4 regions of the Cronobacter dublinensis subsp. dublinensis LMG 23823 genome follow, and region 4 is predicted to be linked to each of the others. Evidence: predicted binding sites of a transcription regulator. Region 4 holds the regulator's gene; each other region holds the start of a gene.

Region 1 (7,951 bases), 1.8 Mb from region 4:
GCTAAATAGCTTGCAACTGCTGGCGTTTGTATTTTGTTTCCTGGGGCCATTAGTTGTGGTCTGTGGTATTAGCCGCGTGTGGCAGGGCCCGCGCTGGCGCTTTGCTGTGGCCCGAAAAGGCACCGGGTTGCGCTTGTTGCTGATGGGGCTCATCGTGCCTTGCCTGATCAAGGCGCTGATGATTTTTTCAGGCTATTACCTTGATTATCCAGACGCTATCGCGTCCTACTTTGGCGAGAGCTCATCGTTTTACAGCATCGTCACCGTGCAGGGGCTAATGGCGGCGTCGGCGATTTTTGTCGATATCTTTTATTATCCGGTGCGCATAGCATTAAGCCCCACCTTTGCCCGCGCCTTGTGGCGCCGCTGCGTTATTCCGTTAATGGCGCCTGAAAAGAAACTGCCCGTGATGTGCTGGTTCGCGGCCATTTTCGTGCTGCTGATCTTATTCACGCTGCCGTTTAAATTATTCTTAATTTCCATCTATACCCTGCCGGTGATTTTCGTTTTATTTACCGCCGGGATATTTCTCATCGGGCCGGTACTGATTACGCTGCTCTGGTCGGTGTCGTTATTATTATTGCTTGCCAGCAATCACAGTTTTTTACCGCCGGACAAAACCGGTTTTCTGCTGGCTTTTATGCTCTCCATTTTTATTTCCTTTACCGTATCCATGCGCTTTATGACCGTCATTTTCAATAAGAATGAGTGGATGAAGCGCCAGTACCGCATGCTCGCCTTAACCGATCCGCTGACCCGGCTGCCCAATCTGCGCGCGCTGGAGCGGCACTTGCAAAGCGCGCCAGCCGGAGCATTGTGCTGTCTGCGCGTGGCGAACCTCGAATTTCTCAGCCGTCATTACGGCCTGATGATGCGTATTCAGTGCAAAAAAGAGGTGACTGCCCTGCTGCAACCCTGGCTGAACACGGAGGAAAAAATCTTCCAGCTGCCGGAAAGCGATTTACTTATCTGTTTGTCTGGCCCCGAGCCGCAGGCCCGGCTGCGGCACATGGTGGATATGCTGAACAGCAAGCGCATTCAGTGGAATGGCGCGCAGCTTGAGCTCGATTACAGCGCCGCCTGGGCGCCGCTGCATCAGGCGCAGGTGCCTGATGAACTCTACCGCACCATTGGGCAGCTGAGCTATCTGGCGGAGTACGCCAGCCCCAGTGAACCTGTGGTGGCGCTGGAGAGCCGCGGCAAAGGGATTTCCGGGCAAACCAGCGAGCCGGTGCTGATGCTGCAGAAGGTAAAACGCGCGCTGGCGGGCGACGGCGTCACGCTGTTCGCACAGCCGATACGCAACGCGCAGGGCGAGGGCTATGCTGAGATCCTGGCGCGTCTGCACTACGACGGCGAGCTCATCATGCCCGATAAATTCATTCCGCTGATTGCCCGCTTTAACCTCAGCGCGCGCTTTGATATGCAGGTGCTGGAAAAACTCCTTCGCTACCTTCACGCGCACCCGCAAACGTGTCCCGGCGCGCGCTTTTCCGTTAACCTGATGCCGCTGACCCTGCAACAGCAGGGCATCGCGCAGCAGGCTATCGCGCTGTTTGAGCGCTACCGTGTGCCGGTGAGCGCGGTCATTCTGGAAGTGACGGAAGAGCAGGCGCTCTCTGGCTCGGAAAACACCATGCAAAATATCGCGCTGTTGCAGGCGCGGGGATTTTGCATCGCGATTGACGATTTCGGCACCGGCTATGCCAACTTCGAGCGGCTTAAAAATTTACAGGCCGACATCATTAAAATCGACGGCTGTTTTGTGCGGAATGTGGTGAGTAATACCTTTGACGCGCTGGTGGTGAAATCGATCTGCGATCTGGCGAAGGCCCGCTCGCTGACGGTCGTGGCGGAATTTGTCGAAACCCCGGCGCAGCGCGATCTGCTCTTTTCGCTCGGCGTGGAGTATATCCAGGGTTACCTGCCAGGGCGGCCGGAACCGCTTGAGCGCGAGGCATAAAAAAACCGGAGCCAGGCTCCGGTTTTTTATGTTGAGGTTAGCGCTTACAGCACGAGGGCTGCAATCGACGCAGAGAGGATGCTCACAAGCGTCGAGCCATACACCAGCTTCAGGCCGAAGCGGGATACCACGTTGCCCTGTTCTTCATTCAGACCTTTGATAGCGCCCGCGATGATGCCGATGGAAGAGAAGTTCGCGAAGGATACCAGGAACACCGACAGAATGCCTTCCGCGCGCGGGGAGATAGTGCCTGCCAGTTTTTGCAGATCCATCATCGCCACGAATTCGTTGGACACCAGTTTGGTCGCCATAATACTGCCCACCTGCAGCGCTTCGCTTGCCGGCACGCCCATCACCCAGGCCACCGGGTAGAAGATATAACCCAAAATGCCCTGGAAGGAGATACCGAGTACAGCGGCGAACAGCGCGTTCAGACCAGAGATCAGCGCGATAAAGCCAATCAGCATCGCAGCCACGATAATCGCGACTTTAAAACCGGCCAGAATGTACTCGCCCAGCATTTCGAAGAAGCTCTGACCTTCGTGCAGGTTCGACATCTGCAGGTCTTCTTCATTCTCAACGCGGTACGGGTTAATGATAGAGAGCACGATAAAGGTACTGAACATGTTCAGCACCAGCGCGGCCACCACATATTTGGGCTGCAGCATGGTCATGTACGCGCCAACAATCGACATGGACACGGTAGACATGGCGGTTGCGGCCATGGTGTACATGCGGTTGCGCGACATTTTGCCGAGAATATCTTTATAGGCGATAAAGTTTTCTGACTGTCCCAGAATCAGCGAGCTTACCGCGTTAAAGGATTCAAGCTTGCCCATACCGTTGACTTTAGAAAGCACGGTACCGATAGCGCGGATAACAATCGGCAGCACGCGAATATGCTGCAGAATACCGATCAACGCAGAGATGAAGACGATAGGGCAGAGCACTTTCAGGAAGAAGAATGCCAGGCCTTCGTCGTTCATTTTACCGAACACAAAGTTGGTGCCTTCGTTTGCGAAACCCAGCAGTTTCTCAAACATCTCGGAGAAGCCCTTCACAAAACCCAGGCCCACGTCGGAAGTTAAGAAGAAATAAGCAAGTAAGACTTCAATAACTAAAAGCTGTATGACGAAACGAATGCGAATTTGTTTGCGATTGCTGCTAACGAGCATCGCAAGGAGCGCTACAACGGCGAGCGCCAAAACGAAATGAAGAACGCGGGACATATGTGCTCCAAATATTATGAGGCAGGTTTAATTTCCGTGCACATTCTATGCAACAACCATTTAGAAAACGAGATCTGCAACACACTATAGTTACGTCATGTGACGAAACGCGAAAAGAGTGATCGAACATACAAAAATGTTATGTTGCGTAAAGCAGTGAAAGGTTATCTTTTACTGCTACACTTTTAACATACGTGGGCGCATTTTAGTGTGTTTTGCTCGCGTTCCTCGACCTTAACCCGCCTTTCATTGATTTCAGCTATCAGAACCATCAGAGATTATCCGGCTTAATGAACTTGATAATCATTCTCATTTTGATAGCATGAAACATAGCAAAGGCTATATTTCAGAGGCAGAGCATGAATCACAGTCGCGTTGAGCAACGTCGTGACCGAACAGCGCGGAAGTTAAGACTGGCCCTGATGGGACCGGCTTTCATCGCTGCCATTGGCTATATCGATCCGGGCAACTTCGCCACCAATATCCAGGCCGGGGCCAGTTTCGGCTACCAGCTGCTGTGGGTGGTGGTCTGGGCCAACCTGATGGCGATGCTGATACAGGTGCTCTCCGCCAAGCTTGGCATCGCGACCGGCAAAAACCTTGCCGAGCAGATCCGCGATCACTATCCGCGTCCGGTCGTCTGGTTCTACTGGGTGCAGGCCGAGATCATCGCGATGGCGACCGATCTCGCGGAATTTATCGGCGCGGCGATAGGCTTTAAGCTTATCCTCGGCGTTTCGCTGTTGCAGGGCGCGGTGCTGACCGGTATCGCCACCTTCCTGATTCTGATGCTGCAAAAGCGCGGGCAAAAGCCGCTCGAAAAAGTCATTGGCGGACTGCTGCTGTTTGTGGCGGCAGCGTATATCGTCGAGCTTTTCTTCTCGCAGCCTAAGCTCGCGGCGCTCGGCAAAGGGATGCTTATTCCGAGCCTGCCGACGTCGGAAGCGGTTTTCCTGGCGGCGGGCGTGCTCGGCGCGACTATCATGCCGCACGTGATTTATCTGCACTCGTCGCTCACGCAAAACCTGCATGACGGCTCGCGCAAAGAGCGCTATTCCGCCACCAAATGGGACGTGGCGATCGCCATGACTATCGCGGGCTTTGTAAATCTGGCGATGATGGCGACGGCGGCGGCCGCGTTTCACTTCAGCGGACATACCAAAGTGGCCGAGCTCGATCAGGCGTATCTGACGCTCGAACCGCTGTTAAGCCATGCGGCGGCCACGATTTTCGGCCTGAGTCTGGTGGCGGCGGGGCTCTCCTCGACGGTGGTCGGCACGCTCGCGGGGCAGGTGGTGATGCAGGGGTTTGTGCGCTTCAGCATTCCGCTGTGGGTGCGTCGCTCGGTCACGATGGCGCCGTCGTTTATTGTCATCCTGATGGGGCTGGATCCGACGCGCATTCTGGTCATGAGCCAGGTACTGCTGAGCTTTGGTATCGCGCTGGCGCTGGTGCCGCTGCTCTTCTTTACCAGCGATAAAAACCTGATGGGCGATCTGGTCAATACGCCGTGGGTCAAGAGAACCGGCTGGGCGATTGTGGCGCTGGTGGTGGCGCTCAATATCTGGCTGCTGGTCGGCACGGCGCTCGGGTTATAACCGACGTAAAAAAGGCAGGCGCGAGGCCTGCCTTTTTGTTATCTCAGTTAGCTGTCAGTGGTGATGCCCGTGGCCGCGGCCATGTTTACCCCACCCGCGACGGTCGTCGCGATCGTTCCAGCCTTCGCGATAGCCGCGCTCATAAGCGCGACGGTCGTCCCAGCCGCGATGTTTATCCCAGCCGCGATGACGGCCATTGTCATGACGCCACCAGCGGTCGCCGCGCCACTCATAATGGTTACGCCAGTAATCACGGTCGCGCCAGCGGCCGCCGTCCCAGTAGTTACCGTAATTGTCGCGATCGCCAATTTGTAATTTGATGGATGGCAACAGGGTGATTTCACCAGCGCTCGCGATAAGCGGTGCTGTACCCGCCAGTAACGCGGCTGCAAGAATCAGTGACCTGAACATACTTATCTCCTTCACGATCGGGGCCGTAATGGCCTGTTGCAGTAATATTACGGACGTGTAAATCGCTGCAGCATCGCTCCGACTCTGAAAACAGGTATGACCGCACTTTTTGCTAAAGCCGCGTGGTCTCGTGCGCTATGCCAGAATCGCTTCGATCGCCGCGCGTTCCTGCGCCGAAAAATCGCGTTTCGCCAGCATGCCCACGGCGTCGTCGATCTGACTGGTTTTGCTGGCGCCAATCAGTACCGACGTCACTTTTTCATCGCGCAGCACCCAGGCGAGCGCCATCTGCGACAGCTTCTGCCCGCGCTGCGCTGCAAGCGCGTTCAGCTGGCGGACCTTTTCGAGCTTCGCATCGGTGATTTGATCAGGATTCAGGAAACGGCTGCCGCTGGCGGCACGGGAGTCCGCCGGAATGCCGTTCAGGTAGCGGTCAGTGAGTTGTCCGCCCGCCAGCGGCGAAAACGCTATGCTCCCGACGCCTTTCTCCCGGAGCAATTCCAGCAGGCCATCTTCCACCCAGCGCTCGAACATCGAATATTTCGGCTGGTGGATAACGCACGGCGTGCCGAGTTCCGCCAGCAGGTCAATCGCCTCGCGGGCGCGATCCGCCGGGTAGTTGGAAATACCAACGTACAGCGCCTTACCCTGTCGCACGATATGGTCCAGCGCGCGCATGGTTTCTTCAAGCGGCGTCTCCGGGTCCGGGCGGTGGTGATAGAAAATATCGACATACTCAAGGCCCATACGCCTGAGGCTTTGATCGAGGCTCGAAATCAGGTATTTGCGTGAGCCCCAGTCGCCGTAAGGCCCGTCCCACATGGTGTAGCCCGCTTTGGTGGAGATAATCAGTTCGTCGCGATACGCCACGAAATCTTCTTTCAGGATGCGGCCAAAATGGCTTTCGGCGGAGCCCGGCGGCGGCCCGTAGTTATTGGCGAGATCGAAATGGGTAATGCCGAGATCGAATGCGCGGCGCAGTAACTGGCGGCTGGTGTCGACCCGGGTCGCATCGCCGAAGTTATGCCACAGGCCCAGTGAAATGGCCGGAAGCTTCAGGCCGCTGCGTCCGCAGCGGCGATATTCCATCGTGGTGTAGCGCGCAGGATCTGCCTGATAAACCATGCTTATTCACCTCTGTACGTGGTTGCTACCCTGTTGGGGGAGCGGGTCGGAGTAAAAAGCGATACCGCCAGTGTATACGGTTACACAAAATGTGAAAGCCAACAGCCTACACGCCCGGCGCGCGTAAATCTTGCTTGCCACCGCTTTTTGCTGCCGCATTCTGGACAGCGATCACACTTGCCCGATACTCACTACAGGCCCCCGAAAAAGGATGGCGAATATGCCAGACCACTACTGTATTGCCGACTATCTGTTGGATCGCCTGGCGGGATGTGGCGTTAAACACCTGTTTGGCGTGCCCGGAGATTACAATCTGCTGTTTCTTGATAACGTCATCGCCCACCCGCGCATCACCTGGGTCGGCTGCGCTAACGAGCTCAACGCCGCCTACGCCGCCGACGGCTACGCGCGCTGTACCGGTATTGGCGCGCTTCTCACCACTTACGGCGTGGGAGAGCTCAGCGCGCTCAACGCCATCGCGGGCAGCTACGCCGAAGCGGTGCCGGTGCTGCATGTGGTCGGCGCGCCCTGCCAGTCGGCGCAGCGCAAGGGCGAAGTGCTGCACCACACGCTCGGCGACGGCGATTTTCACCACTTTATGCGTATCGCCAGAGAGGTCACTGCCGCCCAGGGCTGGCTCACGCCCGCCAATGCCTGTAGCGAAATCGACCGTGTGATGGCGGAAATGCTGCGCACCCGCCGTCCTGGTTATCTGGTACTGCCAACCGATGTGGCAAGCGCGCCTGCCACCCCGCCTGTAAACGCTATCACCGTGCCGCGCCCGCAGGCGGATGACGCGCAGCTGGCCGCCTTTCGCGAAGCCGCACAGGCGCGTTTCGCGAGAAGCGAGCGTGTGGCGCTGCTGGCGGATTTTCTGGCACAGCGCTTCGGTGTGCAGAAGGCGCTGCACCAGTGGCTGGACGACACGCCGATGCCGCACAGTTCGCTCCTGATGGGCAAGGGCGTGCTGGATGAAACCAGGGCAGGCTTTACCGGCACCTACAGCGGAGCGGCGAGCTCGCCTGAAGTCTGCCGGGCGATAGAAGAGGCGGATCTCGTTATCTGCGTCGGCGTGCAGTTCTCCGACACCATTACCGCCGGTTTTACCCAGCGTCTGACTCGCGACCAGACCCTCGACGTGCAGCCCTGGGCGACACGCGTCGGCGACCGCTGGTTCAGCGGCATCGCAATGGATCAGGCGGTCGCCATCCTGCACGACATCGCGAAACGCCACAGCGCGCGCCTGGCATTGCCCGAGATAACGCCGCCTGCCGCCACGCCGCCTGTCTCCGGCGCGCTCAACCAGAATAACTTCTGGACGCTGATGGCGGCGTTTGTGCAGCCTGGCGATATTCTCGCCGTCGATCAGGGGACGGCCGCGTTCGGCGCCGCCGCGCTGCGACTGCCCGCCGGGTGCGATTTCCTGGTGCAGCCGCTCTGGGGCTCGATAGGCTACGCCTTGCCGGCGGCGTTTGGCGCGCAGACCGCCTGCCCAAACCGCCGCGTGGTGCTGATAACGGGCGACGGCGCGGCGCAGCTCTCGATTCAGGAGCTGGGATCGATGCTGCGCGACGGCCAGGCGCCGGTCGTCATCGTGCTTAATAATGATGGTTATACGGTCGAGC
Region 2 (7,951 bases), 1.2 Mb from region 4:
GCGGCGTCAGCATCGACGCCCACGGCGGCGAAGCGCTGCTTCGCCAGTTCCCATGCCTGGTTGATTTGAGTGGTCATGCGTAAAGCTCCTTCCTGGTTTGACGACACGACGACACCCGCGCCGCATGGCGGGCAATCTCACTGTCGGTCTGAGGGTGAAAATGGGTCAGCGGCTGGCTGGCGGTCACCACACGGCGAAATGCGTCGACATCGGTTATCTCGTCGAGCGCCATCAGCTGGCAGCCGATATTGCCGAGCGTGGAGGCTTCCACCGGTCCCGCCAGCACCGGAATGCCGCAGGCATCGGCGCAGAGCTGATTGAGAAACGCGTTCTGGCTACCGCCGCCGACGATATGCAGCACCGTGAAAGGCCGCTCGCGCAGGGCAGTCAGCTCATCCAGCACGCGGGCGTAGAGCAGCGCCAGGCTGTCGAAGATGCAGCGCGCCAGCTGTGCCGCGCTTTGTGGCGCAGGCTGGCCGTTTTCACGGCACGCGGCTTGCAGCGCGCGGCTCATGTTGTCTGGATTGATAAAGCGGTCGTCGTTAGGGTTGACGACAAACCGACAGGCGGGCAGCGCGCGCGCTTCGTCAATCAGCGCGGGCAGGTCGGTAATCTGTTGCTCCTGGCAGACACGCTGCAACAGCCACAGCCCCATAATATTTTTCAGCACCCGATAGCGCCCTTCGGCGCCGCCTTCGTTGGTGATGTTAGCGGCCAGCGCCCGGTCGTCGGTGTAAGGAGTTTTGCTCTCAAAGCCCATCAGCGACCAGGTGCCGGAGGAGAGATACGCCGCGTCCGGGCTCGCCAGCGGGGCGGCGATCACGGCGCTGGCGGTGTCGTGCGTTGCGACTGACACCACCGGAACCTCGACGCCCTGCGCGCTGCGCCAGTGGCCGATGACGTTGCCCGGATGCGTCGGCGTCCCCAGCCAGCGTTTCGGCACGCCCGCCCAGTCGAGCAGCGTCTCGTCCCAGTTATCGGTGTCGATATTCATCAGCTGCGTGGTGGTGGCGTTGGTGTAATCCCAGTTCAGCGCGCCGGTCAGCCGGTAGCAGAGGTAGTCCGGGATGAGCAGCGCATGCGCCACCCGTCCGACCAGTTCCGGCTGCTGATCTGCCAGCGCGCGGAACTGATAAAGCGTGTTGAACGGCAGGAACTGAATGCCGGTGCGGCGGTAGATAGCCTCCCGACCCATCTGCTGCTGCGCGCGAGTCATGACGCCGTCGGTACGGCTGTCGCGGTATGACACCGGCAGGCCGACACGCTCGCCGCGTTCATCCAGCAGTACAAAATCGACGCCCCAGGTGTCGATGCCGATACTGTCGATGGCGACGCCGCTCGCGCAGGCTTTTTCGAGCCCGAGGCACACGTCACGCTCCAGCGCGTCCACATCCCAGGTGTCGAAACCGTCCACGCGGCGCAGGCCGTTGGCGAAACGGTGGATTTCCTGAAGGGTCAGGCGCTGTCCCTCGCGGTCGTAGCGGGCCAGCATCACGCGGCCGCTGGAGGCGCCCAGGTCGACCGCGACGCTATGGCGAATAGTCATGATGGGGTCCTTGTTGGAATCTCTGACGCTAGTCTAGGGAGCGGCGCGGCGGCGCACCTTCATCCCACTGACAGCGCGTTACCGGCGCTGGCAAGGAGGTAAAGATGAACGTGAGGAAGGTCACAGAATGGCGTTTGCAGGGCGAATGAGGACGCATGTGAGCCGTGCCGCATTTCCAGAAATTTCACGACGTTTCTTAAAAAACCGACGGGCTTTGCGCGTTTTGGCGTCGAAAATTTAAGGTGTAAGTGAGAACCGTTATCTACTATCAGGCAGGTTTGACTGAACGCGGGGGCGATGATGACGGTACTACAGTGCGTTGATTTTTTCCCAACCGGTGCGGCGTCGGTGACCATTGAGCCGCGTCTGCCGCAGGCGGCTTTTCCTGAGCATCATCATGATTTCTATGAAATTGTCATCGTCGAGCACGGCACGGGCACGCATGTCTTCAACGGCCAGCCGTATACCTTAAGCGGCGGCTCCATCTGCTTTGTGCGCGACCACGATCGGCATCTGTATGAACACACTGAAAACCTCTGCCTGACCAACGTGCTGTACCGTTCTCCGCAGGCGTTCAGTTTCCTGTCAGGGCTGGAAAAGCTCCTGCCGCAGGAGCAGGACGGTCACTACCCCTCGCACTGGCGCGTCAGCCAACAGACGCTGCATCAGGCCCGTCCGCTCGTTGATCAACTGGAGGCGCTGCGCGAAAGCAGCGACGTCCACGCCATCGCCAGTATGGAAATCCTGTTTATGCAGCTGCTGATTTTGCTGCGTCGTGCAAGCCAGGTACAGGACGGTGGCCACGCCGATGAACGGCTGAATCAACTGATTGCCTGGCTTGAAGAGCACTATGCGGAAGATGTTTGTTGGGAAGCGCTCGCCGACCGGCACCGGCTCTCGCTGCGCACGCTGCATCGCCAGCTGAAGCAGCGCACCGGCCTGACGCCGCAGCGCTATCTCAACCGCTTACGCTTAATGAAAGCGCGCCATCTGCTGCGCCACAGCGAAGAGAGCGTGACGGATATCGCCTACCAGTGCGGCTTTGGCGACAGCAATCATTTCTCCACGCTGTTCCGGCGCGAGTTTTCCTGGTCGCCGCGCGATATTCGTCTCGGGCGCGACGGACAAAGGCCGTAACGCGAACAAAATCACCGTTTTCTGCGGCGAAAAATGGCATACTTTGCAGCCATTTCCCCCGGAGACGCCCAGTGGCCCCTCAGGTAGTACTCAGGAAAGCGGACTTCTTCGCCACGTCCACCCAGCCGGTGGTGGTGGCGGATCGCTACCCGCAGAATGTCTTTGCCGAGCATACCCACGAGTTCTGCGAACTGGTGCTGGTGTGGCGCGGTAACGGGCTGCATGTGCTGAATGACCGGCCTTACCGCATTACCTGCGGCGATCTCTTTTATATTCGCGCCGAAGACCGCCACAGTTACGAGTCGGTCAACGATCTGGTGCTCCATAACATTATTTATTGCCCGGAAAGGCTGAAACTGAACGTGAACTGGCGCGAGCTGCTGGAGAGCCCGCGCGGCGATCCGCGCTGGCGGCTCAGCAGCCAGGGCATGGTGCAGGCGCGACAGATTATCGACCAGCTGGAGCATGAGAGCCCAAAGCATGACGCGCTGTCGCACTGTCTGGCCGAAAGTCTGTTTTTACAGCTGGCGATTACGCTGCGCCGTCACCGCTACCAGGCCGCGAACGGCGCCGGGCCGGGCGAGGGGGAAAAGCTCGATCTGCTGATGGCGGCGCTCGGCAACAGCCTTGATGTACCGTTCGATTTGCAGCATTTTTGCAGCCACTACCAGATTGCCGAACGCCCGCTGCGCCAGCTCTTTCGCCAGCAGACCGGCATGACCATCAGCCAGTATCTGCGCCAGCTGCGGCTCTGCCAGGCGCAGTATCTGCTGCGCCACTCCGATCTGTTGATTAGCGAGATCGCCGCGCGCTGCGGCTTTGAAGACAGCAACTATTTCTCGGTCGTGTTTACCCGCGAAACGGGCGTGACGCCACGGGTGTGGCGTCAGCAGTGCGGCGTGATGACCGGTTAGTTGCTCGCCATCCCCAGCCCGACGATATTCGCCGCCACGATAATCACCACGCAGCCCAGGCTCAGCACGCTCACCGGCCGGCGGCCCGCCGCTTTCCATTCGCGCAGCACCAGCCCGACCAGCCCGCCGCACAGCACGTAGAAGCTCATGTGCAGCATCCAGCTGATGTAGTCATACTGCGCCGGAATGCGCGCGTGGCCCCAGGCGTAGAAGAAAAACTGCAAATACCACATCAGCCCGCCCAGCGCGGAGAGCAGGACGTTGGTGATGAGCAGCGGTTTCGCGAGCGAGAAGTCGGCTTTCAATGACAGCGTTGGCACTTTCGCGAGGCGGATAAAGCAGAAGCCGAGATTAACCAGCGCGCCGCCGCCCATGATGACGACGTAGCTCGGCAGGGCGACGTAAAGCGGGTCGACGCCGAGCGCGGCGGCGGCCTCATGCATCGGCTTTGCGGCGTCCATCGCAAACGACATGCCCGCCGAGAACACGCCGCACATCACCGCCAGCAGCAGCCCTTTTTTCAGGTTAAAGTCTTCGGCCTTGATGCCCATCTGGCGCTCTTTGAGCTGACCGGCGCGGGTCACGATGCCCACCCCAATCAGCGCCACGAAGACGCCAAGCAGCGTCATCCGCCCGCCTGGCGTGCCGATGAGCAGCCCAAATTTGCCGTTCAGCAGCGGCGTCATCAGCGTGCCGACAATCAGCGTAATGCCGATAGCGATGCCGATGCCCATCGACATGCCGAGATAGCGCATGGTCAGGCCATAGTTGATGTTGCCGATGCCCCACATCGCGCCGAACAGAAATACCGGCAGCAACGTCGAGGCGCTAAAAGAAGCGTAATAGGCCCAGAAATTGGGTAGCAGGAGGGCGCTCACCGCCCAGGGCAACAGCAGCCACGAGACAATGCCGCCCACCGACCACATCGTCTCCCATGACCAGTGCCGTACCTTCTTAAACGGCGCGTAAAAGCAGGCGGCGCTCGCTGCGCCAATCAGGTGCCACAGTATTCCCATGGTTATCGCGTTACTCATGCTTATCGTCCTCGTTTCCATCGGATGGCCAGGCGGGAGCGAAAGCCGCCCCCTAACCGAAACGAGTCTATTGAGATGTATACTTTTTCACCTTCGGGGCGCTGCCGTGAAGCGCAGGCGGGTGGCAAAAAACAGCGGGTGAGCCGAACGAGGATCACACTTTGCGGCGAATTCGGACGATGCTTAAGGTTCGGAAAAGTGTGCGAAAATCGCCGTGAGGCGTCCTTTTTTAGCCATTATTGCGTTAAGTTATAACCATATAAAAACTGCGGCATTGATAAACATTTTCAATATCATTTAATTAACTATAATGAACCCACTGCTTACGCGGCGTTAACACCTCTGCCGCCCGACAATAATGGAGATGATGAACATGAGCTATACACTGCCATCCCTGCCGTACGCTTACGACGCCCTGGAACCGCATTTCGACAAGCAGACGATGGAAATCCATCACACCAAACATCACCAGACTTACGTCAACAACGCCAACGCGGCGCTGGAAAGCCTGCCTGAACTGGCGAACCTGCCGGTTGAAGAGCTGATCACCAAACTGGATCAGGTTCCGGCTGACAAGAAAACCGTTCTGCGCAACAACGCAGGTGGCCACGCGAACCACAGCCTGTTCTGGAAAGGCCTGAAAAAAGGCACTACCCTGCAGGGCGACCTGAAAGCTGCTATCGAGCGCGATTTCGGCTCCGTTGAGAAATTCAAAGAAGAGTTCGAGAAAGCTGCTGCGACCCGTTTCGGCTCCGGCTGGGCGTGGCTGGTGCTGAAAGGCGACAAACTGGCTGTCGTTTCCACCGCTAACCAGGATTCCCCGCTGATGGGCGAGGCTGTCGCTGGCGCTTCCGGCTACCCGATCCTGGGCCTGGACGTGTGGGAGCACGCGTACTACCTGAAATTCCAGAACCGCCGCCCGGACTACATCAAAGAGTTCTGGAACGTGGTTAACTGGGACGAAGCCGCAGCGCGTTTCGCTTCCCAGAAATAAGGTTGCAACCTGACCTGTAAAAAGCGAGCCTGACGGCTCGCTTTTTTTATATCCGCAAAAGGAGGCGCGCATGCTTTTTCCGGTTCAGGTTTATCTTGGCAAAATCCGCGATTACGAAGGCAGCCGGCCCAGCGCCATCGGCAAAGTGCAGGTGGAAGGGGAACTGTCGCTCACCAGCCGCGGGCTGGTCGGCGATCAGCAGGCGGAGAAGAAAATTCACGGCGGGCCGGATCGCGCGCTCTGCCACTATCCGCGCGAGCATTACGCCGTCTGGGCGCGGGAATACCCGGAACAGGGGGCGTGGTTTGCGCCGCCGGCGTTCGGCGAGAATCTCTCGACGCTGGGGCTGACGGAAGAAAACGCGTTTATTGGCGATATCTTCCGCTGGGGCGAAGCGCTTATCCAGATTACCCAGCCACGCTCGCCCTGTTTTAAGGTAAATTTTCACGCAGGTATCAGCGAGCTTTCCGGGCGGATGCAGGATACCGCGCGCTGCGGATGGCTGTATCGGGTGATTGGCGAAGGCAAGGTCTTTACCGACGCGCCGCTGGAGCTGGTATCGCGCGTCAGCGCAGTTTCGGTGCGCGAGGCTGCCGCTATCGCCTGGCATACGCCGTTCGATGACGAGCAGTATCACCGGCTGTTAAGCGCCGCCGGGCTTTCCGCCAGCTGGGCGAAAACCCTGCAAAACCGCCGTTTAAACGGGAAGATCGAGAGCTTTTCCCGCAGGTTGTGGGGGCGAGGGTAGTAACGTGGTGGGTGCGCTGCGCTTACCCACCCTACAAAAGCACTATGACGACGTTGACGTGGTGGGGACGCGCACCCGCCATCAACCATTATTAACCCACCGTTTACGCCGCATCGTCCTGTTTGGTTTTCGCGCTGGCGGCGGGCAGATCCGCTAACACGGACGTGAATTCCGGTGACGGCACCAGCGATTCGCGGGTTATCTCTTTAATCGATTTCGCGCCGGTCAGGGTCATCGCCACCCGCATCTCTTTTTCAATTAAATTCAACAGATTCGCCACGCCTTTCTCGCCGTGGGTCGCAAGCGCGTACAGATAGGCGCGGCCCAGCAAAACGCTGTCGGCGCCGAGCGCAATCATGCGCACCACGTCAAGGCCGTTGCGGATACCGCTGTCGGCGAGGATCGTAATATCGCCTTTCACCGCGTCGGCGATGGCGGGGAGGGCGCGGGCCGAGGAGAGCACGCCGTCCAACTGACGACCACCGTGGTTCGACACCACAATGCCGTCAGCGCCAAAGCGCACCGCGTCGCGCGCGTCTTCCGGGTCGAGGATGCCTTTAATCACCATCGGGCCATCCCAGAATTCGCGGATCCACTCCAGGTCTTCCCATGAAATAGACGGGTCGAAATTGTTCGCGAGCCAGCCGATGTAATCTTCAAGACCGGTCGGTTTGCCAAGGTAGGCCGAAATATTGCCGAGATCGTGCGGACGGCCATTCAGCCCGACATCCCAGGCCCACTGCGGGTGGGTGACGGCCTGCCAGTAGCGGCGCATGGCGGCATTGGCGCCGCTCATGCCGGAGTGGGCGTCGCGGTAACGCGCCCCGGGCGTCGGCATATCCACGGTAAACACCAGCGTTGAACAGCCCGCCGCTTTGGCGCGCTCCAGCGCGTTGCGCATAAAGCCGCGGTCGCGCAGCACGTAGAGCTGAAACCACATCGGGCGGTTGATGGCGGGGGCGACTTCTTCTATCGGGCAGACCGACACCGTAGAGAGCGTAAACGGAATGCCCTTCGCCGCCGCCGCCCGCGCGGCCTGCACTTCACCGCGCCGCGCGTACATACCGCACAGTCCGACCGGCCCGAGCGCCACCGGCATCGAGAGCGTCTCGTTAAAGAGCGTTGTCTCAAGGCTTAAATCCGCCATGTTTTTCAGCACGCGCTGGCGCAGCGCGACCTGCGAGAGATCGTCCACGTTGCGCCTGAGGGTGTATTCAGCGTAAGCGCCGCCGTCGATATAGTGGAACAGAAACGGCGGCAGGATACGCTGGGCCGCCGCGCGGTAGTCGCTGGCTGCGGAAATAATCATCAATCATTCTCCCTGGAAGGTTTCATTACATCGTCGGGCAGGCGGGTGACGCGCGCCTGGCGGGCGACATCTTCGTCAAGTTGTTTAATGGTGGCGTGGACAAAGCCGAGGTGGCGCAGCGCTGCTTTGCGGGCGCGCTCGGCATCGCCCGCCTCGATGGCCTCCAGCATCTCGCGGTGCTGGCCGGTGAGCTGGGCGAAAATGGGTTGCTGCTGATACATGCGCTGGCGGCTTTCCATCACCGACGACTGCAACAGATCGAAAAAGCC
Region 3 (7,951 bases), 540 kb from region 4:
CCAGCTTGCCGGGTTTTCAAATGCCAGTTTGTAGTGATTAAGCGTTGCGTTGGCGCCCACCTGCAGGGTCAGGCGCGCGCCGGTGAAGTGCGGTTGTTCGTCACGGCTGACGTAGTGCTCGATAACCGTCGCCTGCGCGCCTTCGGCGAGCTCCAGATGATGCCGGTAGTGAACCGTGTTGATTTCATCGCCCGCGCGGCCCGCGCTGATATGCATCAGCAGCAGCGCTTTTGACGGCTGCTGGTTACGCGCCACGCGAATGTGCGTCACGCTCTGTGCGAGGCTCTCGGTGAGGTGTAGAAACGCCTCTGGCTGCACCGGCGCGGGCAGCCCGCGGCGGCTGTCGCTCACGGTGATGTCAAAGCCGCTGTTGTCTGTTGCGTCGCTCAATTCAGGCGCGAAGCGGCCATCGACAAACACCAGGCGCAGCGCGTCCACGGGCAGCGCCAGCGCGTCAAACGCGGCGCGCTCAAGCGGCTGCGGCGCAGGCGTCACAAAGTCGTGCTTCAGCAGGCCGTCGAGCGGCGTGTATTTCCAGTTTTCATGCTTGCGGGTGGGCAGGCCGAGACGCAGGAGCTGTTGCAGATGGTCGCGCGCCTCCTCGGAGCGCTCCCCGCCCTGCGCTTCAAACAGGCGATGCCACTGTTGCAGCGCGTTACTGCTGTTCGGTAAGCCAGCCATAGCCCTGCTCCTCCAGCTGTTTAACCAGAGAGAAGTCGCCAGACTTCACGATCCGCCCCTGATACAGCACATGGACGAAATCGGGCTTGATGTAGTCCAGAATGCGCTGGTAATGGGTGACGATGATAAACGCGCGTTTGCCGTCGCGCAGCGCGTTGACCCCTTCGGAGACGATTTTCAGGGCGTCGATATCAAGCCCCGAGTCGGTTTCATCAAGAATGCACAGATCCGGCTCCAGCACCGCCATCTGCAGAATATCGTTACGCTTTTTCTCACCGCCGGAGAAACCGACGTTAACCGAACGGGTCAGCAAGTCCTCAGGCATTTGCAGCAGTTTGATTTTCTCTTCCATCAGATCCTGGAAGTCGAAGCGGTCGAGCGCGTCCTGGCTGCGATAGTCGCGCACCGCGTTAAGTGCGGTTTGCAGGAAAAACTGGTTACTGACGCCCGGAATTTCCACCGGATACTGGAAGGCCATAAAGATGCCCTCGCCCGCGCGTTCTTCCGGCGACAGCGCCAGCAGATCTTTGTCTTTGAAATGCACTTCGCCGCCGGTGATTTCATAATCTTCACGCCCGGCGAGCGTCGCGGAAAGCGTGCTTTTCCCGGAGCCGTTCGGCCCCATAATGGCGTGCACTTCCCCCGGTTTTACCTCCAGGTTTAAACCGCGCAGGATAGCCTTCTCTTCCACGCTGACCTGTAAATCTTTAATGCTTAACATGTCTTATCCTTTTTCTCGCCTTAGCCGACGCTGTGCTCAAGGCTAATGGCTAATAATTTTTGCGCTTCGACCGCGAATTCCAGCGGCAGCTCTGAGAAGACATCTTTACAGAAGCCATTCACAATCATCGAGATAGCATCTTCTTCGCTGATCCCGCGCTGTAAGCAGTAGAACAGCTGGTCTTCGCCGATGCGTGACGTCGTCGCCTCGTGTTCAAGCTGGGCGCTGTTGTTGCGGCATTCCACATACGGGAAGGTATGCGCGCCGCAGTCCGGGCCTATCAGCATCGAATCGCACTGGGTGAAGTTACGGGCGTTAGTCGCAGTCGGCATGATTTTCACGAGCCCGCGATAGCTGTTCTGGCTTTTACCCGCCGAAATGCCCTTCGAGATGATCGTGGATTTGGTATTTTTGCCGATATGGATCATCTTGGTGCCGGTGTCGGCCTGCTGATGGCCGCTGGTCAGCGCCACCGAGTAGAACTCGCCGATGGAGTTGTCGCCGCGCAGGATGACGCTCGGGTATTTCCAGGTGATCGCCGAGCCGGTTTCCGACTGGGTCCAGGACATCTTGCTGTTTTCGCCTTCGCACAGCGCGCGCTTGGTGACGAAATTCAGAATGCCGCCGGTGTTGTTGTCGCCAGGGAACCAGTTCTGCACCGTGGAGTATTTGACTTCGGCGTCTTTATGGATGATGACTTCCACCACCGCCGCGTGCAGCTGGTAGCTGTCGCGCACCGGGGCCGAGCAGCCTTCGATATAACTCACATAGCTGCCTTCGTCCGCCACCAGAATCGTGCGTTCGAACTGGCCGGTTTTCTCGGCGTTGATACGGAAATAGGTGGAGAGCTCCATCGGGCAGCGCACGCCCTTCGGCACGTAGATAAAGGTGCCGTCGGAGGCGACCGCGGCGTTCAGCGCGGCGAAGAAGTTATCGTTCGAGGGCACCACGGTGCCGATGTATTTTTTCACCAGCTCCGGGTGATCGTGGATAGCTTCCCCGAACGAACAGAAGATAATCCCCTGCTCCGCCAGTTTTTCACGGTACGTGGTGGCGACGGAAACGGAGTCGAAAATCGCGTCTACCGCCACTTCGCGGCCTTCGCGCACCGGGACGCCGAGCTGGTTAAATGCCTCTTCCACTTCCTGCGTCAGGTAGCTGTTGCTGTTGCCGCCCGGCTGCTGGACGGCGCCCGGCTGGGACGCACAGGCGTCGTCGCAATGCCCGCAGGACGGCGCGGAGTAGTAGCTGTAATCCTGATAATTCAGTTTGTCGTAATGCGCATGCAGCCAGTGGGGCTCTTCCATCTCCAGCCAGGCACGAAAGGCGCTCAGGCGAAATTCGAGCATCCACTCGGGCTCGTTGCGTTTGGCCGAAATAGCGCGCACCACCTCTTCGTTGATGCCGTTCGCCAGTTCATCGGTCTGAAGCCGGGTAAAGAAGCCCTCTTTGTAGTTCAGGGGGCCGCTCCAGGTGTTCACATCGTCAGTTGCTTCACTGTTACGGGACATAATTACTCCGCCTGGACCCCAAAACTTTCGCCGCAGCCGCACGCGTGCTGCGCTTTAGGGTTATTGAATTTAAAAATCTGGTTTAAGCCTTCGCGCACGTAATCCACTTCGGTGCCGTCAATAAACGGCATCGCCTGAAGCGGTACATACAGGCGCGCGCCGTCGGCCTCGAAAACGAGATCGTCGTCTTTGGGCTCGCTAACCGTGTCCAGCACGTAGCCAAACCCGGCGCAGCCGCTCTGTTTCACGCTAAGGCGCACCCCCAGCAGACCCGGTTTCTGCGCCATTAAATCGCGAATATGTTTCGCCGCGTCTGGCGTCATCGTCAGGCCCTGCCAGCTGAACTCGGCGGGGTTAAACGTACCTGCTTGTGATTCCATTGGTCTGCCTCCTGGAAGTGAGTGCCTGTCAGGCGATAACGCTATGTTAGTGATAATAATTATCACTTCAACCTCTGCGGATCAGGGGTATTCCCGTTAAAGGCACTTTTTGAACACTTTTATTAAGCATAGACCGTCCATGAGAGCCTGCAGCGGGCAAAATATGAGCCATAAAATTATTTATTATCAATAGATTACCAACCGGAACGCCGGAATTAATTCATCATGCCAGCGCCTGACCAAAACATGTATCGGTTATACCTATTTATATAATAGCGCCGCTGTGACGCAGGGGTTGGCGTAAAGGGCGGTTATGACGGGATGCACAGAGAAAAGAAAAACCCGGCGGGCACCGGGTTTCGGGAGAGGTTTACACCACGGCGGTCGTCAGCCGGGATGAGCAGCAAAGCCGGTTTTCGTCATCGAAAATCTCAATCTGCCACACCTGATGGCGACGCCCGACGTGCACCGCGCGACAGACGCCGCGCACGCGGCCGCTGCGCACGCTGCGCAGGTGGTTGGCGTTGACCTCAAGCCCGACGACGTTTTGCTCGCCTTCGGTGCACAGATAGCCCGCGACTGAGCCGAGCGTCTCGGCCAGCACCACTGACGCCCCGCCGTGCAGCAGCCCGAACGGCTGATGGGTGCGGCGGTCCACCGGCATGGTGGCTTCAATTTCGCTGTCATCCAGCCGGGTGAAGCGGATATCCAGCAGCCCGACCATATTGCTCGCGCCCATGGCGTTGAGCGCCTCAAGCGTCGCTGTACGTCGCCAAATCATACAATCATCCCCAGTAGCGCCTGTAACGGGTGTCGCACGCCGCTGCCCTCGATGCGTTTCACCTGACTGCGGCACGAGTAGCCGGTCGCGAGACAGCGGGCGCGCGGCAGGCGCTGCATCGCCTGGTGCCACGACAGCTCATAGATGCCGAGCGAGTTCTTATGGTTGTTGACCTCATGCCCATACGTACCCGCCATACCGCAGCAGCCGACATTCACGCCTTCAAGTCTTGCGCCAAACTTCGCGAAAATTGCCGCCCACTGCGAAGCCGTGCCTGGCAGCGCGGTCACTTCGGTACAGTGACCAAAGAGATACCACGGCTCGCCGCCGACCGGCGCGGCCGGACGCGCCGCCAGCGCCGTGGTGAGCCACTCATGCACCAGTTGCACATGGAACTCGCCGCGCTCCGCGCCCAGCGTCTGTTTATATTCATCGCGATAGCAGAGCACCAGCGCCGGGTCGACGCCCACCAGCGGCATGCCGAGCGCCGCCACGCGGTTTAAGAAATCCGCGGTTTTGCGCGCAGTTTTCGCAAAGCGCTGGAGGAAACCTTTGATGTGCTGCGCCTTACCGTTCGGCGAGAACGGCAGCACCACCGGCTGGAAGCCGAGCTTTTCGCACAGCCGCACAAAATCGGCCACCACCTGCGCGTCGTAATAGCTGGTGAACGGATCCTGCACCACCAGCACCGTGCGGGCTTTTTCGGCTTCGGGCAGACGCTCCAGCTCCTCAAGCGTCATTCCGGCGCTCCGATGCCCTACCAGCTGCTGCTGGAGCGTCGGCGTGGAGAGCAGCGGCAAGTCGACCATGCCGATATGGCGCTCGGAGAGCGTGCGCACCCACGGCTGGCTCATAAAGAAGTTAAAGGTTTTCGGCGCGCGCGCCATCAGCGGCGCGTAGCTCTCGACGGTCGCGATCAGGTGATCGCGCATCGGGCGCAGATAGCGCGTGTGGTAGAGCTGTAAAAAGCGCGAGCGAAAGTCCGGCACGTCGATTTTAATCGGGCACTGAGTGGAGCAGGCTTTACAGGCGAGACAGCCGCTCATCGCCGCCTTCACCTCGTGCGAGAAATCATATTCGCCGCGCTCAGCGTGCCAGCTGTTGCGGGTCCGCTCAATCAGCGAGCGCAGGCTGGCGCGCTTTTGCGGCAGGGCTTTTTCCAGTTGCAGCGGATCAACGCCGCGGTCGGCGAGCAATCGCAGCCATTCGCGCACCAGCGTCGCGCGCCCTTTCGGCGAATGAATGCGGTTGCTGGTGATTTTCATCGACGGGCACATCGGGCTTTTCACGTCGAAGTTAAAGCACAGGCCGTTGCCGTTACACTCCATCGCGCCGCGCCAGGAGGTGCGCACCGCGAGCGGGATCTGCCGGTCGAAGGTGCCGCGCTTGACCGCGTCCACTTTCATCATCGGCGCGTCCAGACCATACGGCGCGCAGATCTTGCCGGGGTTCAGGCGGTTATCCGGATCGAACGCCGCCTTGATGCGCCGCAGCTCGTCATACAGCGTGTCGCCAAAAAACGCCGGGCTGTATTCGGCGCGAAAGCCTTTGCCGTGTTCGCCCCACAGCAAACCGCCGTAGCGGGCGGTGAGCGCGACCACTTCATCGGAGATGCGCTTCATCAGGATTTCCTGCTGCGGATCGCACATATCCAGCGCCGGGCGCACGTGAAGCACGCCCGCGTCGACATGGCCGAACATGCCGTAGCTCAGGCCATGACCGTCCAGCAGCGCGCGAAACTCGGCGATGTAATCGGCCAGATGCTCCGGCGGCACGCAGGTGTCCTCGGCAAACGGGATCGGCTTGGCGAGCCCTTTGGCGTTGCCCAGCAGACCGACCGCCTTTTTACGCATCGCATAAATACGTTCAACGCCCGCAAGATCCTGGCAAACCTGCCAGCCGATAATGCCGCCCTGCCCCCCGGCCATAAATTCATCAAGACGCGCGCAGAGCGCCGCGACGCGTCCGTCGATAAGCGCCTCGTCATCGCCCGCGAACTCGACGATATTCAGCCCGAGCATCTCTTTATCCGGCACGTCGGTGATAAGTTCGCGCACCGAATGCCAGACGATGTCTTCGCGCGCCAGGTTCAGCACGCGCGAATCGACGGTTTCAACGGAGAGCGCCTGCGCCTCGACCATAAACGGCGCGCTGCGCAGCGCCGAGTCGAAGGAGTCATACTTAACGTTCACCAGGCGGCGCACTTTCGGCAGCGGCGTAATGTCGAGCCGCGCTTCAGTGATAAACGCCAGCGTGCCTTCCGAGCCGCAGAGGATGCGGGTCAGGTCAAATTCTGAAAGTGAGTCGTTAAAAACGTGGCGCAGATCGTAGCCAGTGAGAAAGCGGTTGAGCTTTGGAAATTTCTCAAGGATCAGCGCGCGCTGCTCGCGGCAGCGCTCCAGCACGGTGTGGTAAACGCGCCCAAGCGTGGTCTGCGCGCGGCCCAGCTCCTCGGCAAGTGCGGTCGGCATCGCCTGAGTGTCAAGGATGTCGCCGCCCAGCAGCACCGCCCGCACGCCGAGCACGTGATCGGAGGTTTTACCGTAGACCAGCGAGCCCTGCCCGGAGGCGTCGGTATTGATCATCCCGCCAAGCGTGGCGCGGTTGCTGGTGGAGAGCTCCGGCGAGAAGAAGTAGCCGTAGGGCTTCAGGTAGTCGTTGAGCTGATCTTTAATCACTCCCGCCTCGACCCGCACCCAGCCCTGCTCCGGGTTGATTTCGATAATGCGGTTCATGTAGCGCGACATGTCGACCACGATCCCCTGATTCAGGGACTGGCCGTTCGTGCCGGTGCCGCCGCCGCGCGGGGTGAAGATCAGCGTCTTAAAGCGGGGTTCGGCGGCGAGGCGCGCCATCAGCGCGACGTCAGCGGTGGAGCGGGGGAAAATCACCGCATCGGGAAGGAGCTGGTAGATACTGTTGTCGGTCGCCATCGTGAGGCGATCGGCGTAGTTCGTGGCGGTATCGCCGGTAAAACCCTGTTGCTCCAGTGCCTGCAAAAAGGTCAGCACCGTCTGTACCAGCCCTGGCGCCTGAGAAATTTGTGGGATCATCGATCTTGACCCTGCCTGACATTTTGATGTTGGAAGTTATCGTTTGCGTTGTGCATTCAAGGTTGTATCACATTTTTATATGTCACGCCCGCCAGAAATGCGCCGGGGCGGCGGCTATTCAAACGCCCGGAAATCACTCATCATAAGAGCGCCCCGACCGGGGCGGGAACGCCCTTTGGGCGTAACGCGTATGACAAAAGGTGAATGTGGTTTATGGTAAAACTTCGACAGCCCATGGACGTGCCGCAAATTCTGCTGTCCGTGTTGTTTCTCTCGGTCATGATCATCGCCTGCCTGTGGATTGTGCAGCCCTTTATTCTGGGGTTCGCCTGGGCAGGCACGGTGGTGATCGCCACCTGGCCGCTGCTGCTGCGGCTGCAGAAAATGCTGTGGGGCAGACGCTCACTGGCCGTTCTGGTGATGGTTCTGATGCTCATCATGCTGTTTGTTATTCCGGTGGCGCTGCTGGTCAACAGCCTCGTGGATAACAGCGCGCCGTTTATTCACTGGCTCACTTCCGGCCAGATGACTATCCCGGAACTGGCGTGGCTTAACAGCATTCCGTATGTCGGCAATAAGTTGTATCTCGGCTGGCACAATCTGGTGGAGAGCGGCGGCTCGGCCATCATGGCGAAAGTGCGCCCGTATCTCGGCACGACGACCGGCTGGTTTATCGGCCAGGCGGCGCATATCGGGCGGCTGCTGATGCACTGCGGCCTGATGTTGCTGTTCAGTGCCCTGCTCTACTGGCGCGGCGAGCAGGTGGCGTTTGGCATTCGCCACTTCGCTATCCGGCTCGCCTCGAAACGCGGCGACGCCGCGGT
Region 4 (7,951 bases):
GCGCCACGCGAATTTTTTTACGTCAAAGAGGAATTTCACATGCGTTCGTTGAGACACAAACGTAGCGGCGTCGCCTTGGCTGTCGCCAGCGTTACCGCGCTGGGCGGCCTGTGCAGCTCGCCCGGCGTGCAGGCCGCAGGGTTTATTGATGACTCCACGTTAACCGGCGGCATCTATTACTGGCAGCGCGAGCGCGACCGTAAAGATGTCGTGGAAGACAAATATAAAACCAACCTTTCCCACTCCACCTGGAACGCGAATCTCGACTTTCAGTCCGGATTCGCCGCCGATATGTTCGGGCTCGATATCGCCGCGTTTACCGCGCTTGAAATGGCGGAAAACGGCGACAGCGGTCATCCGAACGAAATCGCGTTCTCCTCCAGCAATAAAGCCTATGACGAAGACTGGTCCGGCGATAAAAGCGGCATCAGCCTCTATAAAGCGGCGGGTAAATTAAAATATGGTTCCGTCTGGGCGCGCGCCGGCTGGCTGCAACCCACCGGACAGACGCTGCTTGCGCCGCACTGGAGCTTTATGCCCGGCACGTATCAGGGCGCGGAAGCGGGCGCGAATATTGACTACGGCGATGCGGGCGCGCTGAGTTTTTCTTACATGTGGACCAACGAATACAAGTCGCCGTGGCATCTGGAGATGGACAAGTTCCGGCAGAACGACAGAACCACCCGCGTGGATTATCTCCACTCCATCGGCGCGAAATATGATTTTAAAAATTCGCTGGTGCTGGAAGCGGCGTTCGGCCAGGCGCAGGGCTATGTCGATCAGTACTTCGCCAAAGCGAGTTACAGCTTCCCGCTTGCCGGAAACCCGCTCGCCACCAGCTATCAGTTCTACGGCGCGCGCGATAAAGCCAGCCGCGGCACCATTAATGATATTTACGACGGCACCGCGTGGCTCCAGGCGCTGACGTTTGGCTATAAGGTCGGTCCGGTCGATCTGCGTCTTGAAGGCACCTGGGTGCGCGCCGAAGGGCAACAGGGCTATTTCCTGCAACGCATGACGCCGACGTATGCCTCCTCCAACGGACGGCTCGATATCTGGTGGGATAACCGCTCGGATTTTAACGCTGACGATGAAAAAGCCGTGTTCTTCGGCGCAATGTATGACCTGAAAAACTGGAATTTGCCGGGCTTCGCGCTGGGCGCCTCTTACGTTTACGCGTGGGATGCGAAGCCCTCAACGCTTCCCACGACCGACGGCTACTACGACGCCGACTACCGCCTGAAAGAGTCCGCGTACAGTCTGGACGCGGTTTACACCCTGCAGGACGGTCGCGCCAAAGGCACGATGTTCAAACTGCATTTCACGCAATACGACAATCATTCCGACATCCCGAGCTACGGCGGCGGTTACGGCAACATCTTCCAGGACGAGCGCGACGTGAAATTTATCATCACGGCGCCGTTTACGATTTTCTGATTGCGCAGGGGCGCGCGCAGCGCCTTACATCAAGGGCAGTGAAAGGACGAAATGATGAAAAATCTACAGATCAGTATGTTAGCGGGCGCGCTGATGGGCGTCTTTACGGGCACCAGCGCGCAGGCGTCAACGGCCGATCACATCAGCCAGTTTGGGCTCAACTACGCTATCACCGATAATCACGCGGCGCAGCGCGGTATCGACTGTGCGGCGCTCGGCGCCGACTGGGCTTCCTGCAATAAAGCGGTTATCACGCTCACCAATCCGGGCGAGGCGGTGACCGATAAAAACTGGACTATCTGGTTTCACAGCATTCGCCAGATCCTCAAAGTCGATAACGATCAGTTTAAGGTGACCCATGTGATGGGCGATCTCCATAAGCTTGAACCGACGGACAAATTCACCGGCTTCCCGGCCAACGCCTCGGTGGAGATCCCAATCGTCAATGAATACTGGCAGCTGTTTATCACCGATGTGCTGCCGCGCTGGTACGTCACCGCAGACGACGGCGCGCCGAAGGTCATCGCCAGCACCGATACCGAAACCCTGACGGATTTCGTCAGCCCGTTGAAGGACCAGTGGAAACGCACCCCGGAGGATAAAAATATTTTAATGACCGCCGGGGCGCGCTTTGACAAAAACAGCGACGTCAAAATACTCAACGCCGGGAGCCTGCGCGGGCAGATTATCCCTACGCCTCGCCAGGTAAGGCTGCACGGGCAGGACGTCTCTCTCGAAAAGGGCGTGCAGCTTGATCTCGCCGCGCTTGATAACGCGTCACAGGAGGCTATCAATGCGCGCTTCGCGCTGTTGGGGGTGAAAACGGGCGTGGGTTATCCGGTACGCACGGCCATCGCGACGCGCGCGTTTAGCGGTAAAGAGGCGGTATCCGGGGCGTATCAACTGCATATCGGTCCGAAAGAGGCGGTGATTACCGGTTACGATCGGGCGGGCGTGTTTTATGGTTTGCAGTCGCTGCTGTCGCTTATCCCGGCGGAGGGCGCGCAGCGTATCGCGACGCTCGACGCGCAGGACGCGCCGCGGTTTGACTATCGCGGCATCCACCTTGATGTGGGGCGTAACTTTCACACCAAAGCCGCCGTACTGCGCCTGCTCGATCAGATGGCGGCCTATAAGCTGAATAAATTCCACTTTCATTTAAGTGATGACGAAGGCTGGCGTATCGAGATCCCGGGGCTGCCGGAGCTTACTGAGATCGGCGGAAAACGCTGCCACGATCTGAGCGAAAAAACCTGCCTGCTGCCGCAGCTCGGCTCCGGGCCGGACACGAACAATAACGGCAGCGGCTATTTCACCCGCGCCGATTATATCGACATCGTGAAATACGCCGCGGCGCGCCAGATTGAGGTCATCCCGGAAATAGACATGCCAGCCCACGCCCGTGCGGCGGTGATCGCGATGGAGGCACGCTACGATCGGCTGGCGAAGGCGGGTAAACCCGACGAGGCGAATGCGTACCGCCTGCTCGACCCGCAGGATACGTCGGTCACCACCGGCGTGCAGTATTACAACCGCACCGGCTACCTCAACCCATGCCTCGACGCTTCGCGCCGTTTTGTGGACAAAGTCATCAGCGAAATTCAGCAGATGCACCGGGAGGCCGGGCAGCCGCTCACGACCTGGCATTTTGGCGGCGATGAGGCGAAAAATATCTACCTTGGCACCGGTTACACCGATAAAACGAAACCGGAAGCCGGGAAGGGGATTATCGATAAAGGTCGCCAGGATAAGCCCTGGGCGCGCTCGCCGGTGTGTCAGAAGATGGTGCAGGACGGCGTGGTCGCCGATGTCGAACATCTCTCCAGCTACTTTGGCGTTGAGGTCAGCAAGCTTGTGAAAGCGCACGGCATCGACACCATGCAGGCCTGGCAGGATGGCCTCAAGGATGCGAAAGACGCCGGCGCCTTTGCGACCTCGCACGTTAACGTGAACTTCTGGGACACCCTTTACTGGGGCGGTTTTGACAGCGTCAACGACTGGGCGAATAAAGGTTTCCGTGTGGTGGTTTCTAACCCGGATTATGTCTACCTGGATTTCCCGAACGAAGTGAATCCGGCGGAGAGCGGCTACTACTGGGGCACGCGTTTCAGCGATGAGCGGAAGATTTTCAGCTTCGCGCCGGATAACCTGCCGCAGAACGCCGAGACATCGGTCGATCGCGACGGCAACACGTTCAGCGCCAAATCCGACAAGCCCTGGCCGGGCGCGTATGGCCTCTCGGCGCAGCTCTGGAGCGAAGTGGTGCGCACCGATAAACAGATGGAGTACATGATGTACCCACGTCTGCTGGCCGTTGCGGAGCGCGCCTGGCACCGCGCCGCCTGGGAACAGGATTATCAGGCGGGCCGCGAGTATAAAGGCGGTGAAACGCATCAGGTTGACGTGAAAGCGCTGCAACGAGACTGGACGCGCTTTGCGAATCTGCTCGGCAGCCGCGAATTGCCGAAGCTTGAAAAAGCAGGCGTGCAGTTCCGTCTGCCGGTGCCCGGCGCGCGCATTAACGCAGGCGTATTGCAGATGAACACCAGCCTGCCTGGCGTGACGGTAGAGTATTCCACCGATGGCGGCGCGCGCTGGCAGCGCTATGACGCCGCGCAACCGCCGGGCGTCACGGGCGACGTGCAGGTGCGCAGCGTCAGCCACGACGGCAAACGTTACAGCCGGACGGAGCACCTGCAGCCGTAACGGCATAATAAAAAAGCCAGCCTCCGGGCTGGCTTTTAGGTTTATCGGGGCGGCGTATTACGGCGCGTCAGGCAGGGAATGCACGGCTAGCAGCTTACCTTTACTGATTTCAATATGTTTCGCGCTGCGCAACTGAGAAAGGGTTTTCATTACCATACTGCGGGAAAGATTGGTTTTTTTAACAATATAATCTGCGACGTTAATCCGGTTACGCATAAACTCATCCATCGCGGCCAGACATTCGATATTGGCTTTAATCATACTAAAGCTGTTTCTGCCGAGCATAATCTCTTCGCGATAGCAAAGCATATTAATTATCCATGAGGACAAAACCAGGAGATGTAACTGGCAGTGATTTTTTTCAATTTCCTGCATGAAATAATCAAAAGGAATTAACTGATAATGACATTCTGAATCCGCCTGTAATTTTGCGAATTGGGATTTACCTAAATTTCTGGCCAGGCCCAGTACCGACGGGGCGCTGCTTTTTTCCAGCAGCAGCCGGTCGCTCTGGCGCATCAGCGAGAACTGACCGCCGCGTATGATACAGATTTCCCCGTCCCGCAGCGGGATCAGCGTATTTTTCTCCGCACGAGACCAGTTACCGTAACTATTGAAAATATCAGCAATGCGATAAATCTCAGCAAGGGGTTTGGAGGGTAATACCATATTGGTTACCTTGTTTAAAATAAAATTATGTCGTTGCTGTATCTTAATGGATGCTTTTTTATTGCTGCAATAAGGGGCAGGGAAGAGGAAATGAACAATCGTGATAATTCGTTGCCTAACTGATTGACCGGTAAAGACATTTATCTTTTCTGAATTTCAATTTAATAAAATAGATATGGTTTAATTAAGCATTGTACGCTGTATTAAAATACGCAGCGCAGTGTTTTTTATCTAAAATAGTACAGCTGTATTTTCAGTCTCTGGTTTTCAGACAATAAAAAAGCCGACACAGGTCGGCTTTGGAGCAGGCGGTATGACGAGCGTTATTTCTCGCCGACCTCGTGCGCGTGTTCGTTTTCGCGGCAGTCGCCATCGGCACAGTGACCGTACAGATAGAGGCTGTGGTTAGTCAGGCGGATGCCGTGACGCGTCGCGATTTCACGCTGACGAGCTTCAATAGATTCATCGCTGAATTCGATCACTTTGCCGCAATCGAGGCAGATCAGGTGATCGTGATGATGCTGTTGCGTCAGCTCGAAAACGGATTTACCGCCTTCGAAGTTGTGACGGGTGACAATGCCGGCATCGTCGAACTGGTTCAGTACGCGATAGACCGTGGCAAGGCCAATCTCTTCACCCATGTCAATCAGACGCTTATAAAGGTCTTCCGCACTGACATGATGATTGACCGGTTCCTGCAGCACTTCGAGGATTTTTAATCGAGGAAGCGTGACTTTCAGGCCGGCCTTCTTTAATGCGGTATTGTTGTCAGTCATGCGGAATCTGTCCTGTTGCTTAACGACTCGTCCCGAAAGGGAGCGATACATCGGATACGCCGAAGATGAATGCGTCTCATTATAGAACTGACATGCCTAAATGAAAACCGCAAGCACCCGGCAAAAAAGAGCTTAAAAATCGTGGACCCGCCAGCGTTTTTAACGTGAAGGCCTGATAATTAAGGAAGCCATTGTACAGCGTAGTGAGGGAAAGTTAAAAATTTGTAGCAATTATTTTCATTGCTTTTATCTATCAACCGGCGCGGACGGCCGCCCGCGCCGTTTATCATCAGGCGTTGATGATTTCCTGCAGGTGCAGCTCTTCAGAAACCTGCTTCACCCACTTCTCAACGCGTTCTGCGGTGAGCTCCGGCTGGCGATCTTCGTCAATCGCGAGGCCGACGAAGTGATCGTCATCCGCCAGACCTTTGGACGCTTCGAAGTGATAACCTTCGGTCGGCCAGTGGCCAACGATAGTCGCGCCGCGCGGCTCGATAATATCGCGAATGGTGCCCAGCGCGTCGCAGAAGTATTCCGCGTAATCTTCCTGGTCGCCGCAGCCGAACAGCGCAACCAGCTTACCGTTGAAGTCAATTTCTTCCAGCGTCGGGAAAAAGTCGTCCCAGTCGCACTGCGCTTCACCGTAGTACCAGGTCGGGATGCCAAGCAGAAGAATATCGAACGCTTCCAGATCCTCTTTGCTGCTTTTAGCAATGTCATGCACTTCAGCAACGTCTTTCCCGAGCTGTTTCTGGATAATTTTTGCGATATTTTCGGTGTTGCCGGTGTCGCTGCCGAAAAAGATGCCTACGATTGCCATAAGAAGAATAACCTCTTGAATCTAAATGTGATGGTGCTGGCATAACGCCCACAGATAGGGCAATCATAGCAGAACAGGCGAAGGTGCGGAAACGGTATCAGGCGCCGGGTGCACTCTCTGCTACATTGCCCCGTCCTTTTGGGTAAAATTCAGACCAGACCTTACTCCTGCAAGGCCTGCAGCTGAGCGAGGAGCATGGCTTCAATCAGCTCGCTGCGGCTGATATTACGCGCCTGCGCCAGATGATTCAGCGCGTCCACGGCGTCGGCGTTCAGCTTCAGCTCCACGCGCTTAAGCCCGCGAACTTTGTCGCGCTTAAGCTGGTTGCGCTTATTGATGCGCAGCTGTTCATCTCGCGACAGCGGATTGGTTTTCGGTCTGCCCGGACGGCGTTCATCCGCGAAGAGATCGAGCGTTGTGCGGTCCGTTTGTTCTTTTGCCATGGTATGAGTATAGACAGGGGAAACAGGCTGTCGGGGCGGTCCCGACGGTATTTCAGCGCGCCATCATACATGAGGCAGCGAAGCGCGCCAACGCATCCGGCGCGCGACGGCGCCGGTCGGTCTGTTTTTAATCAGTTTCCAGGAAACGACGGATAGCGCGTACCACCGCCTGCGGTTTTTCGGCATGAACCCAGTGACCGGCCCCCGCGATAACGTGCGCGCGGGCCTGCGGGAATTGCGCCAGCAGCGCCTCGCGGTGCGCTTCTTCCACATAAGGCGACGCGCCGCCGCGAATAAACAGCGCCGGGCCGTGCCAGGCGGGGATCGCCTGCCAGCCGACGATATGCGCATACTGCTCCCACAGCACCGGCACGTTAAAGCGCCACTCGCCGTCGACAAACGACTTCAGCAGAAACTGAATCACGCCTTCTTCCGCGATATGCTGGCGCATGATTTCCGCTGCCTGCTGGCGGGAGGTCGCGCCCGCATCGCTCACCGCGTTAACGGCCGCGAATATCTCGTCGTGGCGGCGCACCTGATAATCCACCGGCGCGATATCAATCGCCACCAGCTTTTCGATGCGCTCCGGGGCAAGCGCGGTGACGGCCATCGCCGCTTTGCCGCCCATCGAGTGACCGATAAGAATCACCTTATTCAGTCCCAGCGAATCCAGCGTGTCGAGAATATCCTGCGCCATCGCCGGGTAATCCATCGCCTCGCTACGCGCAGAAAGGCCGTGGTTGCGTAAATCGACCTGCACGATGTCATTATCCTGCACCAGGTCGCGGGCCAGCACGCCGAGGTTATCGAGACTCCCGAACAGCCCGTGAATTAACACAATCGGTGTATTTTGAGTCGGTTGTTGCGCAGATTGCGTGCGGGTATTTAATTTCATGGCAAAGTTCTTTTTTGGCGACTGACAGGTTAGGTTATCATGTTGACCATTCTGCCGCCCGGCTGCAAGGTTCCAGTTAATTCCGACTTTTGCGGCCTTCCTGGTTTGACGCTATCCGCTGTTGGGTTTTAACTCTATAATCCCAATGACTTGTATTCAGAAAAGAAATCGCACTGGATTAAGATGAAAACGATTGAAGTTGATG

Evidence for each region. The regulator Fur, encoded in region 4, represses iron uptake genes when iron is present. The targets are predictions, from matches to a motif close to ATAATAATGAGAACNACTATCAA.
Region 1: AFK67_RS14630 (Nramp family divalent metal transporter) is a predicted target of Fur. The motif match lies at 3,489-3,511, and genes of this name have one in related genera.
Region 2: sodA (superoxide dismutase [Mn]) is a predicted target of Fur. The motif match lies at 4,906-4,928, and genes of this name have one in related genera.
Region 3: sufA (Fe-S cluster assembly scaffold SufA) is a predicted target of Fur. The motif match lies at 3,337-3,359, and genes of this name have one in related genera.

Annotation. Positions count from the first base shown of each region.
Region 1 is NZ_CP012266.1:3,182,379-3,190,329, reverse strand. It holds gene AFK67_RS14640 (EAL domain-containing protein) at 1-1,963, shown strand, start outside; gene AFK67_RS14635 (NupC/NupG family nucleoside CNT transporter) at 2,008-3,192, opposite strand; gene AFK67_RS14630 (Nramp family divalent metal transporter) at 3,552-4,790, shown strand; gene AFK67_RS14625 (DUF2502 domain-containing protein) at 4,845-5,201, opposite strand; gene mgrA (L-glyceraldehyde 3-phosphate reductase) at 5,337-6,326, opposite strand; gene AFK67_RS14615 (alpha-keto acid decarboxylase family protein) at 6,547-7,951, shown strand, end outside.
Region 2 is NZ_CP012266.1:188,201-196,151, forward strand. It holds gene AFK67_RS00900 (L-rhamnose isomerase) at 1-77, opposite strand, end outside; gene rhaB (rhamnulokinase) at 74-1,546, opposite strand; gene rhaS (HTH-type transcriptional activator RhaS) at 1,847-2,683, shown strand; gene rhaR (HTH-type transcriptional activator RhaR) at 2,755-3,597, shown strand; gene rhaT (L-rhamnose/proton symporter RhaT) at 3,594-4,631, opposite strand; gene sodA (superoxide dismutase [Mn]) at 5,005-5,625, shown strand; gene yiiM (6-hydroxyaminopurine reductase) at 5,696-6,373, shown strand; gene lldD (FMN-dependent L-lactate dehydrogenase LldD) at 6,477-7,682, opposite strand; gene lldR (transcriptional regulator LldR) at 7,682-7,951, opposite strand, start outside.
Region 3 is NZ_CP012266.1:1,888,906-1,896,856, reverse strand. It holds gene sufD (Fe-S cluster assembly protein SufD) at 1-681, opposite strand, end outside; gene sufC (Fe-S cluster assembly ATPase SufC) at 656-1,402, opposite strand; gene sufB (Fe-S cluster assembly protein SufB) at 1,423-2,913, opposite strand; gene sufA (Fe-S cluster assembly scaffold SufA) at 2,916-3,293, opposite strand; gene menI (1,4-dihydroxy-2-naphthoyl-CoA hydrolase) at 3,664-4,074, opposite strand; gene ydiJ (D-2-hydroxyglutarate dehydrogenase YdiJ) at 4,071-7,127, opposite strand; gene ydiK (AI-2E family transporter YdiK) at 7,341-7,951, shown strand, end outside.
Region 4 is NZ_CP012266.1:1,346,964-1,354,914, forward strand. It holds gene chiP (chitoporin ChiP) at 40-1,437, shown strand; gene AFK67_RS06175 (beta-N-acetylhexosaminidase) at 1,492-4,143, shown strand; gene AFK67_RS06180 (helix-turn-helix domain-containing protein) at 4,201-4,812, opposite strand; gene fur (ferric iron uptake transcriptional regulator) at 5,136-5,588, opposite strand; gene fldA (flavodoxin FldA) at 5,878-6,408, opposite strand; gene ybfE (LexA regulated protein) at 6,570-6,851, opposite strand; gene ybfF (esterase) at 6,979-7,746, opposite strand; gene seqA (replication initiation negative regulator SeqA) at 7,930-7,951, shown strand, end outside.